Regions from separate parts of the Prevotella sp. P5-126 genome, predicted to be linked through region 1. Evidence: riboswitches for the same ligand, from Rfam matches in the RefSeq annotation. Region 1 holds a riboswitch; the other holds the start of a gene.
What was found. Region 1 has a riboswitch for thiamine pyrophosphate ahead of thiD (bifunctional hydroxymethylpyrimidine kinase/phosphomethylpyrimidine kinase). Riboswitches for the same ligand answer to the same signal wherever they lie in the genome.
Positions count from the first base shown of each region.

Region 1 (8,912 bases):
CCCACGCGCAGTTCCGGATAGCGTTTTCCTTGCAGATAGACTTTCTCGGAAGATGGATAATTGATCTTGATTTTTGTTTCCATTTCTTTTATATTGAGTTATTTGGCTATTTCTTTCTCTGTAAGACGGATGAAACGTTGCATCTCTTCCACAGGACTGTCGGCATTGAGGATGGCGCCGCTTACGGCAATACCGCTGACTCCAGTTGCCATGACGTCAGGGATGTCGGAGGACAAGATGCCGCCAATGGCTACGATAGGGATGGTGATGTGGTGGAGCTTCATCTGACTGACAATACGGCGGTAACCGTCTGCACCGAGGATGGGGGACAGTTTTTGTTTGGTGGTGGTGAAGCGGAACGGACCGCAGCCGATGTAGTCGGCTCCATCGCGGTAGAGTCGTTCGACATCGTCGAAGGTGTTGGCGGTGCCGCCGATGACATATCGGCTGCCCAGGAGTTTGCGTGCCTCACTCACGGGCATATCGTTCTTGCCGAGATGTACGCCGTCGGCACCTGCCTCCTGTACCCATTCTGCATGGTCGTCGAGGATGAATGTGGCATGACATGTCTTACAGAGTTGGCCGATGGCTGTGGCTGCCGCCATGAACGTATCTTTCGGCGCGTCTTTCATGCGGAGCTGGATCCAGCGACATCCGCCTGCCAAGGCGAGGCGTGCTCCTTCTACGTAGTCGTAACGGTCGTTGGTGTGTGTAATAAACTGTATCATTGTATGATTAGCTTTTCTGGGTTAAACAAATGGTTTACTGGGCCGTTGCCCCTTCCTATGCTGACATCCTTGCCGGCTTCTATGGCAGAGGACAGGTAGCACTTGGCCTGTTGTATCGCCTCGGGAAGGGATGAGCCACGGGCGATAAATGAGGCAATGGCGGAGGATAGGGTGCAACCCGTGCCGTGGGTGTTGCGTGTAGTAACGGTGGGATGGGAGAATGACAACGGAGGGGTGTCGGCTTGGTAGAGTACGTCGGTCTTGGCCTGTCCTTCCAGATGTCCGCCCTTGATGAGTACCGCCCTGCAACCGAGTTGCAGAATGTGGCGGGCGGCACGTTCTGTGTCGTCTATGCTGCGGATGGAGGTGTGGGAGAGGACTTCGGCTTCGGGGATGTTGGGAGTCAGCAGGGTGCATAGGGGGAGGAGGCGTTGGCAGAACGCCTCAACCGCATGGGGTTGCATGAGTAGCGCCCCGCTCGTAGAAACCATAACGGGGTCGATCACCAATGTGGCATGGGGATAAGGGGAGAGGGTGTCGGCAATGGCACGGATGATCTCTGCATTATTGACCATTCCCACCTTGATTACCTTTGGGGCGATGTCGTCCATGACCGCCTTGATCTGTCCGGCTACGATGTCTGGACGGATGGCTTGTACCGCCTGCACGCCAGTGGTGTTCTGAACGGTGACGGATGTGATGGCGGTAGCGGCATAAATGCCCAAGGCCGACATGGTCTTGAGGTCTGCCTGGATGCCGGCTCCACCGCAACTGTCGGATCCTGCTATGGTCAGTACGCTAATATACCTCATTTTGTTTTCATTTTTCTGAGGTACATCTGCTGACGTACTTTCAAAGACGATACGGAATAGAAACAGCTTCTGGATTTTTGCCTGAACCATCAAGGCGAGAAAAAAGAAGCAATCCCTTCGGCAGCATTACCTGCATCAGGTTCTATGGGTATAATCTCAGCAACACAATCGTGACGCACCCCTTATTTCTTCTTGTAAGTATGATACAAAGGTAGTGAAAAATTACAGATAATGATGATGATGGTCTGTTATTTAAGATTTATTCACATCGACAGCGACCCAATGGGTGTTGGATCGCTGTCGGACGGAAACCAGTTTCGGTTTATTTTTCGGTATAGAACTTGATGAGGCGGGTGAGGGCTTCTTGGCAGACGGGACAGAAGTCGGGGTGCTCGTTGGTGCGCATACGACAATCTTCCTGTCCGCGCCATACGCCATGGGTGAGATAGCCGCCACCCTCTACCAGCGAGGCGCGTCCTTCGTCGATGAGTTTCTGCCATTTGGCAGGATGCGTGGTGTGGGTGGTGAGGTTGGGTTCCCAGGGTTCGGTATCGGCAAAATACATGGGGTCGTCGTCACCGTAGGGATATTCGTCGCCAAGGCCGCCAAAGGAGTGACCGAATTCATGAACCACCACAGGAAGGAACTGTTGGCCACGCGTGTAACAGAGGTTGTAGGAATTGTAGATGCCTCCGCCGCCATAGTGGGCTGTATTCGCCAGGATAATGATATGTTCGTATGGTGTTCCTGCCAACAGGTCGTGAAGGCGCTTGAGGTGCAGGGTGGTCAGGTAGCGTGTGGAATAGAAGGTGTCGAAATGGCTTCCCAGGGCGGTGTCGAGCCAGATGTTCTTACCGGGTTGGCTGACGTCTGTATCGTGGGAAGGCGATTGGATGGCGATGATATTGAAACGATCCTGCAGTTGCTTGAATGGTTCGTGGCGAAACAGCGCCTCGGTGGCTGCACGGCAGTCGGCAAGATACTGATCCATCTGTCCGATGGTGTAGCCCTCGGCAACAAAAGCCACATGGATGCATCGGGCGGTGTCGGCAGCAGCATGAATCGTGGTGTAACGGCTCTGTTGGTGCTGGCGACGGATGAGGATGTCGGTGGGATTGACACGATGGGTCATCGACGCCATGGTGCGGGCATGATAGTCGCGCAGGGTGACGGTGATCTCTACAGCTTGGCGGGGGTAGGGAACGAGGAATACGTTTTCAAATGACCGACTGGTCTGCCGTGCTTCGGCAGTAGAGAGCCATTCCTGAAAGAGGGTGGAGAAGGAGTGGCGGTAGATGACGGTTCCTGTGGCTGCATCTTTCATGGTGATGTCGCCGTTGCCTTCTAAAGGCAGTTGGTCGAGATGATGACGCCGACCGTACCATCCGGCACTCTTGTGGAGTTGGTCGAGGTAGATATGCTGGCTCTTCTTGTCACCGGCAAAGATGTAGTCGAGGCGCAGGGTGCTGTCGTTGAAGAACTGTTGGAAATCTTGTGCCTGCAGACTGATGGCGGTCATGAGCAGGACAAGGAATGAGACGTAACGTTTCATAAGATGTCATTGATTAGTTGTTGGATATAAGGACGAGGCCAGTCGCGAAGGTGCAGCCGCTGTTGGTCGTACTGCATGAGGTCGAGATCGACAGACACCCGACTTCCCTGTCGGCCGCAACGCTGTTCTGCAGCCTTAAGCAACGCGTTGAGGGAGTCGGCAGACAAGTCGGTCGTGCCTTTGATCAAGCGGTTCATATACATGATGCCGCTGCCTTTGATGTCGGCAGTCCATAAGAGGCGACTGCATGTGGTGTCGGTCAGCATAGTCTGCAGCCATTGTGACGCCCACTGGATGTGGGCGGCCTGCCGATGGTTGGAACCGAGCGAGATGATTACTGTTGCCATAGGGTAGGGCACTATTTCTTTTCTTTCACAAAACCATGACGGTAGGCATAGAGCAGCTGTCGGAGGTCGTCAATCTGTGCACGCAGTTCGTCACCCTTGTCGGTATCTGCCACATGCATGCGATGGGTGGAGAGTTCGACCAACTGGGTTGTTGACTTGATGTCGGTACCTTTTCTGATAGCATCGGAAGCACTTGTGAAGGGTTCGTGTTGAACCAACTGGAATCCACGTGAGTGATAGACCAAGGTGTAGCCCGCAATACCCGTCTCGCTATGATACGCCTCGGAGAATCCTCCATCGATGACCATCAGTTTGCCATTGGCTTTGATTGGGTTCTCACCTTTGGAGGCATGGACGGGAACGTGGCCGTTGATGATGTGGCGGTTGGGGCCTGCCACACCGAATGCATCAAGGATGCGGTCGCATACTTCTTCGGAGTCGCGCAACTGGAAATAGTAGCCTTTCTCCTCTTTATAGGTCTCGCAGTCAGTAAGGAAATAACGCTCAAACGTAGCCATCTTTGATTTGTCAAACAAGGGTGAGTCTTTACCACACCAAAGATAGAGGAAATAGTCGATGGCGTACTGGCGAAGTTCCGGCTCTGTATCGCTATTGAATGCAGAACGGATGAGCATGCCCAAGCGTGTCATCAGTTCCATACCGCTGTAAAGCTCTCCATGATAGAGTGCAACGCTCTTCAGCGAACCGTCAGCATTGAGCGGACAGGAGGCGTGAAACAGCAGGTTGTGGTTGCTGATATTGTACATGCAACCATGTGACAGGAGCATCTTGACGTGCTTGTGGAGCTTCTCGCTGACTTGAAACGAGTGGTGGAGCTTCTCCATCAACTGTGTCTCTTCGGGAGTCAGTTCGAATGTCGGTTGACAGTCGGGACCTGATACGATAGTGGGGAAGAGGCAGGAAGTCATGGGGTAAGCGGTGTCGCCGATGGTGCAGGTGGCGTGAGCATAGTCAATCGCTTCGAGCAGACAACGGTCCTGCATTGCCCATTCTGTGCGGCGCTTGAAGATGGTAGCTTCTGTCTTGAACTGTATGACGGTGATGGCCTTGTGCATCAATGCCGTGAGGCGCATGGTCTTTTCATCGAGGTGGGAACCTTTCAGAAGTTTGGGTTTGAACTCTTTGCAGGGATCGTCGCCGTAGGTCTCCATGGCAAAGGTTGCCAATGGTACGAGGTTGATGCCGTAGCCCTCTTCGAGAGTGGCTAAGTTGGCGTAGCGCAGCGAAAGGCGCAGCACATTGCAGATACAGGCATCGTTGCCGGCAGCAGCGCCCATCCATAGAATATCGTGGTTGCCCCACTGGATGTCCCAGGAATGGTAATGGCGCATGGTGTCGAGGATGATGTGGGCACCGGATCCTCGGTCGAAGATGTCGCCCAGGATGTGTAATTGGTCGATGGCGAGTCGCTGGATGACGTGGCAGAGGGCGATGATGAAGTCGTCGGCACGTCCTGTAGAAATAATCGTATCTACAATCACGGTGACGTAGGCAGCCTTGTCGGTATCGTCGGTACGCTCATGAAGCAGTTCTTCGATGATGTAAGAGAAATCGGGAGGCAGCGATTTTCTAACCTTAGAACGTGTGTATTTGCTGCTGACGTCGCGGCAGACGGCCACCAACCGATGGATGGTGATATGGTACCAGTCCTCCAGATCGGATTCAGCGGCTTTGATGAGTTCGATTTTCTGTTCGGGATAATAGATGAGCGTGCACAGTTCTCGCTGTTCTTTGTCGCGGATGTCGCCGGCAAAGAGTTCGCCCACCTTACGCTTGATATTTCCAGATGCGTTTTTCAAAACATGCTGGAAAGCCTCGCTCTCACCGTGTAAGTCGGCAAGGAAGTGTTCTGTGCCCTTGGGGAGATTGAGTATTGCTTCAAGGTTAATGATTTCCGTCGATGCTGCCGCAACAGTAGGGAAACTGTTGGACAGGAGTTGCAAATAGTGCATGTCGCGACGGAGGGTAACGGATTCTTTCGTCATATCTTCAGATGGTTTTTGATTTGTCGTTCTATGTTTCGGGTGATGCGGTCGTTGAGTGGGGGGAATGGCATGAATCCTTCGTCGAAGCCGGTTTCCTCAACCATGACCTGCATCAGGCGTCTGGCGCTTTTCAGCAGCCGGAGTTCTTCTAAACTCTCTGTGAGTTTCTCTTCGTTGCAGTCGTGTTCGCGTAATTCTTTGTCGAGTTCGCATAGGTGACAGACAGTTAGTTTGTTACGGGATATGAGACGATGCAACAGTCGGAAGGTTTCTATCAGTCGTTTGTTTTCGCTGGTGAAACTCATTCCGATGGTTTCTTCTATTCCCTTTGACGGTTGGTAGTGGTCGGGAAAGAAGGGGTGCGACTTCATTTCGTCGAAGTGAGGGCAATCGCATTGCAGGATACGAAGTCCTCTGTCTATCAGCTGTTCAATTTGCTCCTGCTGTGCATAACAGCGGATCTGGCGCCACCCTTCTTCGTCAAGGTGTGGCGGCGTGTGTGATGCCGGCAGATTAAGCCAGCGGATATCTTGGGTGATTCCAGCCTTGATGGCCAGTCGGAGTGTTGACAAGGTTTCCGGTTGCATCAGTTCAATGGTATTGCTGTCCATGATGCGTCGGTAGATCTGTGTCAGTTGTCGGAGTGTTTCTTCGGCTGTGATGGAACAGGTGATAATGGGGTTGCGCACAATGATGATGCGTTTGTTCCAGTTTAGTTTGCGCAGACACTCTTCTTCCATGGCTCCCTCCACAACGATGGCATATGCCTGACTGATGATGCGGTGTTGGAACAGTAAGGCTTTAGGGAGCTTCTCTTTCCAATACCGCTGGTTGAAAAACCAAGGTTCCAGCTGTCCGTGGGGAGAGACGACCAAGCGAATGGCCTTGGTGCGAGCTTTGGTAAAAAGTCTGGCAGTCGATGTACGCCAGCATCCGTGTATGTGGAGGATGTTGATGTCTGCCATCTGGAGTATTTTCAGCGCCTCCTGGCAGTCTGTGGCGAAGAACATCGCAGTCTCATGTGAAGACACTCTTGACAGCATGGCGATATATTGGGCGGTCATGCTGTCTGTCTTGTCGAAGTAGTGTAGGATATTCATGAGACGTAAACTTGATTTGAAGTTTGAAAATTGTGATAATAGGCTGTGTGTGCTTCTCTGAAATTATTTTCGGATAAAATCAAAGCGGTCGGCTCGCCGATGCCGCCACATCAACCATGCGTTTTGCCAGACGGTTCGCACTTCAAGCCATGGTGCCTTCCACCAGGAGATGTGTTCGTCAAACTGTCTGCAGGTGCTGAGGAAGATGGTCAGTCGTGTTACCAATGTCAGCAGAAGGGCTATGGTGGCAGCAACGGTCACGACGAGGTTTGATGCGGATATGGCATAGGCAAGCGCTGCCATGGGAAGCAGCCATCCCAGATGGAGCATCCATTGGTCGGTGTTGCAGAGCAGTCGATGTCGTAATCCGCGCTTCATCAGCGTGCGACTCTCTAAATAGTAGAGATGGTCGTAAAGCCACGTCTTGTCAGCAGGGCAACGCTGACAGAGCTGCGCTTGAAAGTCATAGACAAAAGCGGTGCGGTCTGGTGTTGCCATCTCGTTGACAATGAAGTCGTATTCTCCCCGAAGATGAACCAGGTTGTGGAGAAATCCCTTTTGTTGGATAAAGTCTGATTTACGGAACATCAGATTACAGCCGATGTTACGATAGGCAATTCCGTTTTTGATGCGATGCAGTTGGTAACACAGCGTGTTGAGGCGGTCATAGCGCCAATAGGCAGGAGTGTCGGCATCATAACTGGTGTAGCCCATGACCAGGTCTTTGTCGTCGGTTGCGTGTTCCGCCATGGTTGCCAACCAGCGGTTGCCTGTGGGTTTGCAGTCTATGTCGGTTATCAATATCCAATCGCCCTTTGAGGCCTTGACGGCCATGGTAAGCGAGAGTTTCCTGCGGCTGATGTAATGGCTTGATTCGGGAATGAAAGTGGTGTAGAGCCGTGGATATTTAGCTTTTGCACGCGTAAGCACGTCTTGTGTATCATCCGTTGATGATTCATCGACAATGATGACCTCCCATTTTCCCCGGTACTGTTGTTCCAAGAGTTGGGGCAGTCTTTCTTCCAATTCACAGGCATTGTCGTGTACGGCCAGGACAATGGAAACAAACGGTAGTGCGGAGGTTACCCCTGTTGGGGTATGAACCTCCGTCGTCTCTGTAGAATCACTATTGCAGGTGCTTTCATCGACATCGTTCTCCGAGGCATTCTGTATGTCGTCAGCCATTTTGATACGGGGACGTCTTGCCATGCTACTGAACCAAGGAGAGATGAGGGCCAACAGCAATAGGAAAACAGATATTGCAATAGAGAAATAGTCGAATGTGATAGTCATAGTCCTTTGATGATGAGAGTGTTATGGTATTTATAGATCTTCGCTCATGTAGCTTTTCGGCAGTTGGCGGCAATTGTATTGTGAAGCCATGATTTCTCCATAAGCTCCAGCAGACCGGATGGCAATCAAGTCACCACGATGGCATTTGTTGAGGTCTATCTGTTTGGCAAATACGTCGCTTGACTCACAGATTGGTCCTACCACATCGTAGGTGTCGGCAGGTTCTTCGCTCGAAATGTTCTCTATCTTATGATAGGCTTGATAGAGGGCAGGGCGGATGAGGTCTGTCATTCCAGCGTCGATGATGGCAAACTGCTTGACGGCGCCTTGTTTTATATATAAGGTACGCGCGATGAGCGTTCCACATTGTGCGACTACGGCACGACCTAACTCAAAATGTAGGGTTTGTCCTGGACGCAAGCGCAACTTTTTGGCATATACGTTGAAATAATCCTGGAAATTGGGAATGGGGACTCGGTTGGGGTGTTGGTAGTCGATGCCGAGACCTCCGCCCACGTTGACGTTTTCTATCTGGATGTGGTGTTTTTCCAGTAGGTCCTGCAGTTCGTTGATTCTGTTGCAGAGCGCTTCAAAATCGCCCATGTCGAGGATCTGGCTTCCGATGTGGAAATGGAGGCCTACAAATTTCACGTTGTTGAGTTTGGCTGCTTCTTCGATGCTTGCCAGCATGTCGTCCATGGCAATACCGAATTTATTTTCAGCCAGTCCGGTGGTGATATTGGCATGGGTGTGTGCTCCTACGTTAGGATTGATGCGAAGGGCAATGCGAGCCACCTTTCCCTTGGCGGCAGCCAGTTCGTTGATAACCTCTAATTCGGCAATACTCTCCACGTTGAAAGCGAAAATATCTTTGTCGAGTCCGAGGTTGATCTCCCAGTCGCTCTTTCCTACGCCCGCATAGACAATTTTAGAGGCAGGGAATCCTGCTTTGAGAGCTGCTTCTATTTCGCCGCCACTCACGCAGTCGGCTCCCAGTCCAGCCTCTCTGATGATGCGGAGCAGGTATGGGTTTGCATTAGCTTTTACGGCATAGTGTACGCAGAAACCTTCATG
Region 1 covers NZ_NPIZ01000031.1:16,693-25,604, reverse strand. The annotation lists gene thiC (phosphomethylpyrimidine synthase ThiC) at 1-83, opposite strand, end outside; gene CIK90_RS02685 (thiamine phosphate synthase) at 99-728, opposite strand; gene thiD (bifunctional hydroxymethylpyrimidine kinase/phosphomethylpyrimidine kinase) at 725-1,540, opposite strand; TPP riboswitch at 1,635-1,733, opposite strand; gene CIK90_RS02675 (M64 family metallopeptidase) at 1,863-3,092, opposite strand; gene CIK90_RS02670 (2-amino-4-hydroxy-6-hydroxymethyldihydropteridine diphosphokinase) at 3,089-3,439, opposite strand; gene CIK90_RS02665 (fructose-1,6-bisphosphatase) at 3,451-5,445, opposite strand; gene CIK90_RS02660 (hypothetical protein) at 5,442-6,545, opposite strand; gene CIK90_RS02655 (glycosyltransferase) at 6,609-7,838, opposite strand; gene lysA (diaminopimelate decarboxylase) at 7,869-8,912, opposite strand, start outside.

Region 2 (8,912 bases), on a different contig from region 1:
CCTGCCTTAAAGGGAATGCCTTTGGTGACATAGAGGAACGTGCATACCACATCGACTGCAATCCAAAAGAACCATTGCTCCATATATTTGCGTGCCAATGCCCATAGGCCCACAAAACTCAGCGCATTGGTGAAGGCATCGAGTACAGGAACGGTAGAATTTGTCCAGGTGATGAGTATATAATAGGTAGCTCCCCACGCTACAAAGAAGAACACCGTGACTGGCAGATAAAGGCGTAGGGGCATGTGACTGATGGGAAGCGTACGCTTCTCGCCGTGTCCCCATTTCCATACGATATAGCCATAGACTGCTGCCAAAGTATAATAGGTAGCCATTCCTGCATCACCATAGAGTCCGTGCTGCCAATAGAGCCAGATATCGAGGGCGGGCATCACGATGCCTACTATCCAAAGAAAAATACTGGCCCGATACTCCAGCCAGATATATATCAAGCCGAGTATCGTGGTCAGTATGTCAAGCCCATGTAGGGCAATATAGTCGTACATGATTAGAATTTCAATGTCAGATGGGTCATGAAGGTTGTGCCTGCCATAGGAATATAGCTGATGGCACTCAGACGATGATCCTTGGTATAGCCGGCACTCTCGCTAACAGCATTGTACCATACGAAACCAGAAGGAGCATAGCAACGACCGAAGATATTGTTGATATCGAAACCGATGGTCACATACTTGATACCACATGCCTTGGTAACCTTTGAACCATAGTTGATGCTGAGGTCGCTCTGTGAATAGCAAGGCAGTGAACGGTCTTTGCTCTCAGAGTTGTCGAGATACTGACTGCTGACGAAATTGGTATGCCATGTGGCAGAGAATCCTGCATAGTGGAGGTCGATGAAGCCGTTGAGGATGGCAGAAGGTGAGAATGACAAGGTTGAATTGTCGTAGTGGATCTTCAATGGATCACCGTCCCAGTTATCTACATACTCGTCGAAATCCTTGATCTTGTTCTTGCTCAGACTGGCATTTCCTTCCAACGACATCCATGACAAGGGTGCCCATCCTGCTGTGAGCTCTACGCCCATACGATAGGAGTCTTTCACATTGGTGGTGAGTGCCTCACCGATGTCGCTCAGCTGACCGGTCTGTACCAACTGGTTGTCATAACCCATATAGTAGAAATTGGCACCGGCATGCCAGTTGCTGCCCTGATACTGATAGCCAAACTCTACGTCGAGCAACTTCTCTTGCTCTGGGAATGGATAGTTGTAGTTGTCGGTATAGTTGTTGCGCTCAGGTTCGCGATTACTGTAAGCTACAGAAGCATAGGCCTTATGACCATTGTTGGTATAGCTGATACCTGCCTTGGGATTGAAGAAATTGAACTTCTCGTTGATGTCCAATACTTGGTTCTTATAGGTACCGTCAGCCTGCTCCACAAATTTATCGTTGACACCATCGGTCTTGTATTCTACACGACGGAACTGCAAATCGGCAAATACATTCCAGTTGTCGGCAAAACGATAGTTGGCCTTAACAAAGGCGCTATAGTCATACTTATGGGCATCAGAATCATAGTATTTATACTGACCATTGCTGCCCAAGAACTGGTTTTCTGCTGCCTGATTGGCAATATAGGTGAGATAGCCCCAGTGGTTGCCACGGAACTGCTGAAGGTTCAATCCGCCAATAACATCCCAGTGTTCATCCTTGTAGTTGGTGTTATACACGATGCCATAGGTGTGCTGGGTCAGCCCCTTCTTGCGCACAAAGTCGGAACGCTTTACGAAATTGCCGTCTGCATCATAGAAGGTGAGACCAAACTTAGCAAATTTCGACTGGCTCTTGAACTCGTTGTAGTAGCCATAACCATAGGTGTAGTGTACGGCAAAGTTGTGACTCCAATGGTCGTTGGGAGTCCAAACAGCAGAAAGGATATTGTGGTTCTGATAGAAATTGTCGGTGGTCTTGTTCCAAAGACTACCATCACGCATGGTGTAAGGCACGATGGTATAGTCGCCCTTGCCGTTGCGCACCAATCCTGCTGTCAGGATATTGAACTTCCCGAGACCAGCAGCATCCATATCCTTATAGGTATAGATACCATCGCTCATCAACGTGAAGTTGGTGTCATAGTCGCTGGCGAGCACACCACTCCATGCCTGGCCGGTCTTTTCAAAGTTGCCGATATTCTTGTAGCTCACCTTGAAATTGTCAGCAAGCCATGTCAGTCCACCATAGTAAGAACCTGATCGTCCTGATGTTCCATCGATATAGCCATCGGTAGCGGTCTCATGATAGGCACCGTCGAAGATCAGGTGTTTGCCCAACAAACCTGTTGAGAAGCTGACACCTGTATTATAGGTGTTGAAGCTACCAAACGAACCTGTCACCTCTGCGGTAGGGATAAGCGATGGGAAAGCAGTAGCCATAGAGATGCTACCACCAAAGGCTCCATCACCATTGGTAGATGAACCAACACCACGCTGAATCTGCACACTACCCAAAAGAGCGGCATAGCTGTTCATATTGGCCCAGAACACGGTCTGATCCTCAGGAGAGTTAAGGGCTACACCATCGAGGGTGACATTGATGCGGCTACCTGCAGCACCACGAATACGCATATAGCTGGTACCAGTGCCCAATCCATTCTCACCCCATGCAAGGATGCCGGGTGTGCGCGAAAGGAGGAATGGGAGTTCCTTTCCTGTACGAGAAAATTGCTGGAGTTCTGATTTCTTAATGTTGGCTACGGCATAAGGAGCTTCCTTGGCTGCACGTACACCTTTTACTACTACCTCATTCAGCTGGTGCACCTTGACGGTGTCGATTGTGGCTTGTGCCCATACGGCTTGACTGGCAAAAACACAGCACACCACACTGAATGCAATCCTGTTTAATCTTTTCATTGAATGTTTGTTATAAACCTTAAACTATATAAAGGGGGAAAGAACGTAGTCCAAGGAAAATTCCTACGACAGCATTACCTGTACAGGTTCTATGGGTATGTTCTCAGCCTCCGTCTCTTCTACGAGTAGGTAGCACCCCTTAGTTAGCGCTCTGCTAACCGATTGCAAAATTACTATAAATAATTGAAACTGCAAAATTATTGTTATTTTTTTGAGCATGAGCACCTTGTGCGCAACATAGAGGAATACACGACCTCCACCACTTCTTCCTGACAAAGCCTACAAGGAGAAACCGTTACCAAAGTAACTATAACGGGAGTTATCAGGATTGACCACGATTTGCTCTACTACGATTTCGGGAGCTATCATTACAAATCGGCAGATTGGGTGAACTCAAGTACACGCTTCTCACTTTTTGCGAATCTCACAAACTGTTCGGCTGCATTGACATAAAGTCCACAGAGGTCATCAATACTTGACATGAAACTGTCTTACCATTCCAATAATCGTCAAAACTACACACCACCCCCATTCTTATAATTATATAATAGGTGTAAGCAGTATTGCCACACCTCCCAACGTGTGGCAATACTGCCGATGCCATGAGTACGCACCTATCGGTTGCGTAGCACGCCAAATTATAAGATAGAAGCACCATTGTCCAATGCAGACAATGGTGCCAAAGGATTATAATTTCTCACCGTAGCAAAGGTCGCCACAGTCGCCAAAACCAGGAATGATATATTTGTGTTCATTCATTCCGCCATCAATGGCGGCACACCAAACAGTGGCATCGTCGGGCAACACAGGACGAATGGTATCAATTCCCTCTTGTGTAGCTATCACACTGGCGATATGTATCTTGCGAGGCTTACCTGTTTTGCAAAGCGCTTCAATGGCAGCAGCCATCGAACCACCTGTAGCCAGCATCGGATCAACAAGTATCAAAGTCTTGCCCTTAATGCTGGGCGATGCCATATACTCGGTATGAACGCCCACTTCGGTATGCTCGCGGTTGGTGTACATGCGATAGGCAGACACAAAAGCATTCTCTGCACGGTCAAACACCTGAAGGAATCCTTCATGGAAAGGCAAGCCCGCACGCAATACAGTACCTACAACAATTTCATCTTTAGGCACTTGAATATCACAAATGCCCAACGGTGTGGTAACAGATTTCAACTTGTAATCGAGCGTCTTAGATATCTCATAAGCCATCAACTCACCCACACGCTTGATGTTATTACGGAACAACAGGCGGTTGCGCTGATGATTCTTGTCGCGCAATTCAGCCATATAGAGGTGCATCACGCTGTTCTCTTCATCGAAATTGATAATTTTCATAGATTGCTTCGGTTTTTGACCGCAAAGATAAGAAATGTTCGCGGAATTTTGCAAAGTCAGCGTGACAATTATTTGCGAGACCACCCATTTTTAACTACTTTAACCAAAAAATGGCTCATCTAAACGCTAAAAAAACTAAAAGCCGACCAGTAAATTCGGAATTCTTTGTAACTTTGCGCCGTAAAACGGATAATAGTAATTTCAAACTAAAATATTTTTCATTATTATGGCAAAGTTAGATTTGACACAGTATGGCATCACAGGCTCAACCGTGATCGCTCACAATCCTTCGTATGAGTTTCTCTTTGAAGAGGAGACAAAGGCAGGACTGACTGGTTTCGATAAAGGTCAGAACACTGAGCTCAACGCAGTAAACGTAAAGACTGGTATCTACACCGGACGTTCTCCTAAGGACAAGTACATCGTTGACGATGCACAGAGCCACAATAAGGTTTGGTGGACCACCGAAGAATACAAGAACGACAACCACCCCATGAGCGAGGAGGTTTGGGCAAAAGTTAAGGATATCGCTATCAAGGAGCTCTGCAACAAGCAGCTCTACGTAGTTGATGCTTTCTGCGGTGCCAACGAGGCAACACGTCTGGCTGTACGCTTCATCGTTGAAGTAGCATGGCAGGCACACTTTGTTACCAACATGTTCATCCAGCCTACCAAAGAGGAACTGGAGAACTTCAAACCTAACTTCGTTATCTACAATGCCTCTAAGGCTAAGGTTGAGAACTTCAAAGAGCTCGGCCTCAACTCAGAAACTTGCGTAGCCTTCAACACCACTTCACGCGAACAGTGCATCATCAACACATGGTACGGCGGTGAGATGAAGAAGGGTATGTTCTCTATGCAGAACTACTTCCTGCCTCTCCAGGGCATTGCTTCTATGCACTGCTCAGCCAATACCGATATGGAAGGTAAGAACACCGCAATCTTCTTCGGTCTCTCTGGTACAGGTAAGACCACTCTTTCTACCGATCCTAAGCGTCTGCTTATCGGTGACGACGAGCACGGATGGGACGACGAAGGCGTATTCAACCTCGAAGGTGGTTGCTATGCAAAGGTTATCAACCTCGACAAAGAAAGCGAACCCGATATCTACGGTGCTATCAAGCGCAACGCTCTGCTCGAGAACGTAACAGTTGCTGCCGACGGCAAGATCGACTTCGCAGACAAGAGCGTAACTGAGAACACCCGCGTATCATATCCTATCGAGCACATCGAGAAGATCGTGAAGAAGGTGAACGGTCGTAGCGCAGGTCCTGCTGCCAAGAACGTTATCTTCCTGTCAGCCGACGCATTCGGCGTACTGCCTCCAGTATCTATCCTGTCTCCTGAGCAGACCAAGTACTACTTCCTCAGCGGATTCACCGCTAAGTTGGCTGGTACAGAGCGCGGTATCACCGAGCCTACTCCAACCTTCTCTGCTTGCTTCGGTCAGGCATTCCTCGAGTTGCATCCTACCAAGTATGCTGAAGAGCTCGTGAAGAAGATGGAGAAGAGCGGTGCCAAGGCTTATCTCGTAAACACTGGTTGGAATGGTACTGGCAAGCGTATCTCTATCCGCGACACTCGTGGTATCATCGACGCTATCCTCGGTGGCGCTATCCTGAACGCTCCTACCAAGAAGATTCCTTACTTCGATTTCGAAGTTCCCACACAGCTTGAGGGTGTTGACACCAACATTCTCGACCCACGCGACACTTACGCTGACGCTGCAGAGTGGAACAAGAAGGCTGAGGATCTGGCAGCCCGCTTCATCAAGAACTTCAAGAAGTATGAGGGCAACGAGGCTGGTAAGGCTCTCGTAGCTGCTGGTCCAAAACTCTAATAGACCCGTCTATTCATTCTAAATATGGCTCGTTTCCTCCATGGAAACGGGCCTTTTTTTGTTATACACCTTCTTTCAGAAATTGACAGAAGTCAAAGAAACATAGCAAACCGACAAAATAAAGACCTCTACACGATGGTCATCTGAAAGAAATGTAGTTACTTTGCACCCGCAATTGAGAGATAAAGGTAAAAGATTTATTTAGGAACTAATAGACAAGAATTCTAATTAATTATGTTTGATTTACACACAATGGCCATTCTGGCGACTGTGGCAATATCGGCTGTCATGTGCCTAATAACATTGACACACACGAATGTCCGTTAACAACAAGAGTGCGACTTGAGCTATTCATGTCACACTCTTTTTATGTTTAGAAATTCTAAAATATGTCACATTATCATATAATTTACTTAATAAAAGCACCAAATATGACGCTATTTGCAGAATTGTGAGTAAATTTGCATCCAAAATTGAAATATTTCAAATGAAAAAACTCGTAAATGCAGCATGCATGCTGTTGGTCATAGCTGTTTTGACATCATGTCTGAAGTCTAACGATGATGAGGCCGTATATTATAACGACGCCGCAATCACGTCGTTTACCTTGGGCACACTCAACCGCTATCTGCACACAACAACAGCAGCAGGAAAGGACTCTATCTACAAGACAAGCGTAGCAGCATCAAGCTACAAATTCAACATCGACCAGATCAATCACGTCATCTTCAACCCCGACTCACTGCCTTTGGGTATTGATGCGTCAAAGGTGGTATGCACCATAGGTACAAAGAACAATGGCATAGTAGTCATCAAAAACCTCAACAACGACTCACTGAAATTCTACACCTCATCAGACAGCATCGACTTTTCGCAACCACGCGAAGCCCGTGTCTATGCTACCGATGGTATGTCGTATCAGAAATACACCATCAAAGTGAATGTCCACCAAGAAGACGGCGATGCCTTTGGATGGAAACAAATGGCTGACAACAACCAGTTGGCAGCACTCTCTGGCATGAAGGCCATGGTATTGGGCAAGCGTATCTTCGTATTCGGCAACGATGGCGGCACTACCGTTGGCTATACCACCACCGATGGCAACGAATGGACTACACTCACTCCCAACATCAACACACCGCTGACCGCAGGAGCATACAAACAAACCGTGGCAAATGCAGATTCTATCTACATGATGAACGGCAACATGCTGTTGCGCACTGCCGACGGTAGCCAATGGGACGAGATTGGCGAGACAACAGCTATTGCCAAACTCATCGGTGCAAGCAAGAAAGAACTCTACGGCATGACTGCCGACAACAAACTCATGGTATCACGCGACGGTGGACACCAGTGGCAAGCCGATGCCATCGACGCAAGCGAATCACTCCTACCCACAGCGCCAGTCGCCACGACATGCTATCCAATGAACATGGCAGACTCTACCGACTATGTCGTTATGGCAGGCAACAGTACAGCAAACGCCAAAGCTGCCGTGGTATGGAGAAAGATTGCAGAATACAACTATCATAGCGAGCCAGGACAATGGGTATATATGGAAGCCGACGGCAACAGATACGAACTGCCACAACTCGACAACCTCACACTGGTGCCCTACGATGACGGCGTACTCGCCATCGGTACGGTGAATGGCAATTTTACCTATATCTACCAGTCGCGCGACAACGGTATCACTTGGAAAAAGAACAAGTACTACCAACTGCCAAACGATTTCGACACCAGCACTACACGCTATGCCGCCACATCAGACGGTGTGAATATCTGGCTCTTCGGCGGAGCAAACGGCGAAGTATGGCGCGGCAGACTCAACAAACTGGCGTGGTAAAAGAACGAAACTATCTTTGAGAAAGATACTGCAAACACTGGTTCTCCTCACACTGACCATACATGCCAGTGCACAGGACGCTCCCGAATATCGAGCCGAGATAGGCGGGGCAATAGGACTGGTGGCCTATGAAGGCGATTTCAACGGCAATCCGCTACGCAACCAGCAACCCATGCTGACCCTCGTAGGACGCTATCGCCTCAATCCACGCATGGCACTGGCTGCCAATATCAGTTGGGGACAACTGAAAGGATCGTCAACCCATGCCAACACCTACTATCCGGATTTGGAGCCCATGAGCTTCAAACATTCGGTGGCAGACATAGGCATGAGGTATGAATATAACTTCTGGCCCTACGGCACAGGACATGAATATCGGGGAGCGCAACGGTTTACACCTTATATATATATAGGTATCGGAGCCACCATCGCAAAACCGGAAAAGACAGAAGCAGCTGTCAACATGCCAATTGGCGCAGGTGTGAAATACAAGATAGGCGACCGTACCAATGTCGCAATGGAATGGACCATACACTTCACAACCAGCGATAAAATCGACGGTGTGGCAGATCCATACGGCATCAAGAGCAGTGGACTCTTCAAGAATACCGATGGTTACAGCCACCTGCGGTTGTCACTGACATACGACATCTGGAGAAAATGCAAAACGTGTAACAACGATATATAAATGACTATGAACAAGCAACTGGATATGACACGCATCCCCGAGCACATTGCCATTATCATGGATGGCAACGGGCGTTGGGCACAACAGCGAGGTAAAGAGCGTAGCTATGGACACCAAGCCGGTGTAGAGGCTGTAAAACGCATCACCTCGGAGTCTGCCAAACTGGGAGTTAAGTATCTGACACTATACACATTCTCTACAGAGAACTGGAGCCGCCCTGCTGACGAGGTAACAGCACTGATGGGACTGATACTCACATCACTCGAAGACGAACTCTTCATGAAGAACAATGTACGCTTCCGCGTCATTGGCGATATCTCAAGAA
Region 2 covers NZ_NPIZ01000098.1:21,048-29,959, forward strand. The annotation lists gene pnuC (nicotinamide riboside transporter PnuC) at 1-506, opposite strand, end outside; gene CIK90_RS11285 (TonB-dependent receptor) at 509-2,869, opposite strand; TPP riboswitch at 2,913-3,019, opposite strand; gene upp (uracil phosphoribosyltransferase) at 3,557-4,213, opposite strand; gene pckA (phosphoenolpyruvate carboxykinase (ATP)) at 4,440-6,053, shown strand; gene CIK90_RS11300 (DUF6242 domain-containing protein) at 6,541-7,899, shown strand; gene CIK90_RS11305 (DUF6089 family protein) at 7,916-8,587, shown strand; gene CIK90_RS11310 (isoprenyl transferase) at 8,594-8,912, shown strand, end outside.
Region 2: it holds a riboswitch for thiamine pyrophosphate, as region 1 does, so the genes downstream of both, CIK90_RS11285 (TonB-dependent receptor) here and thiD (bifunctional hydroxymethylpyrimidine kinase/phosphomethylpyrimidine kinase) in region 1, are expected to answer to the same signal.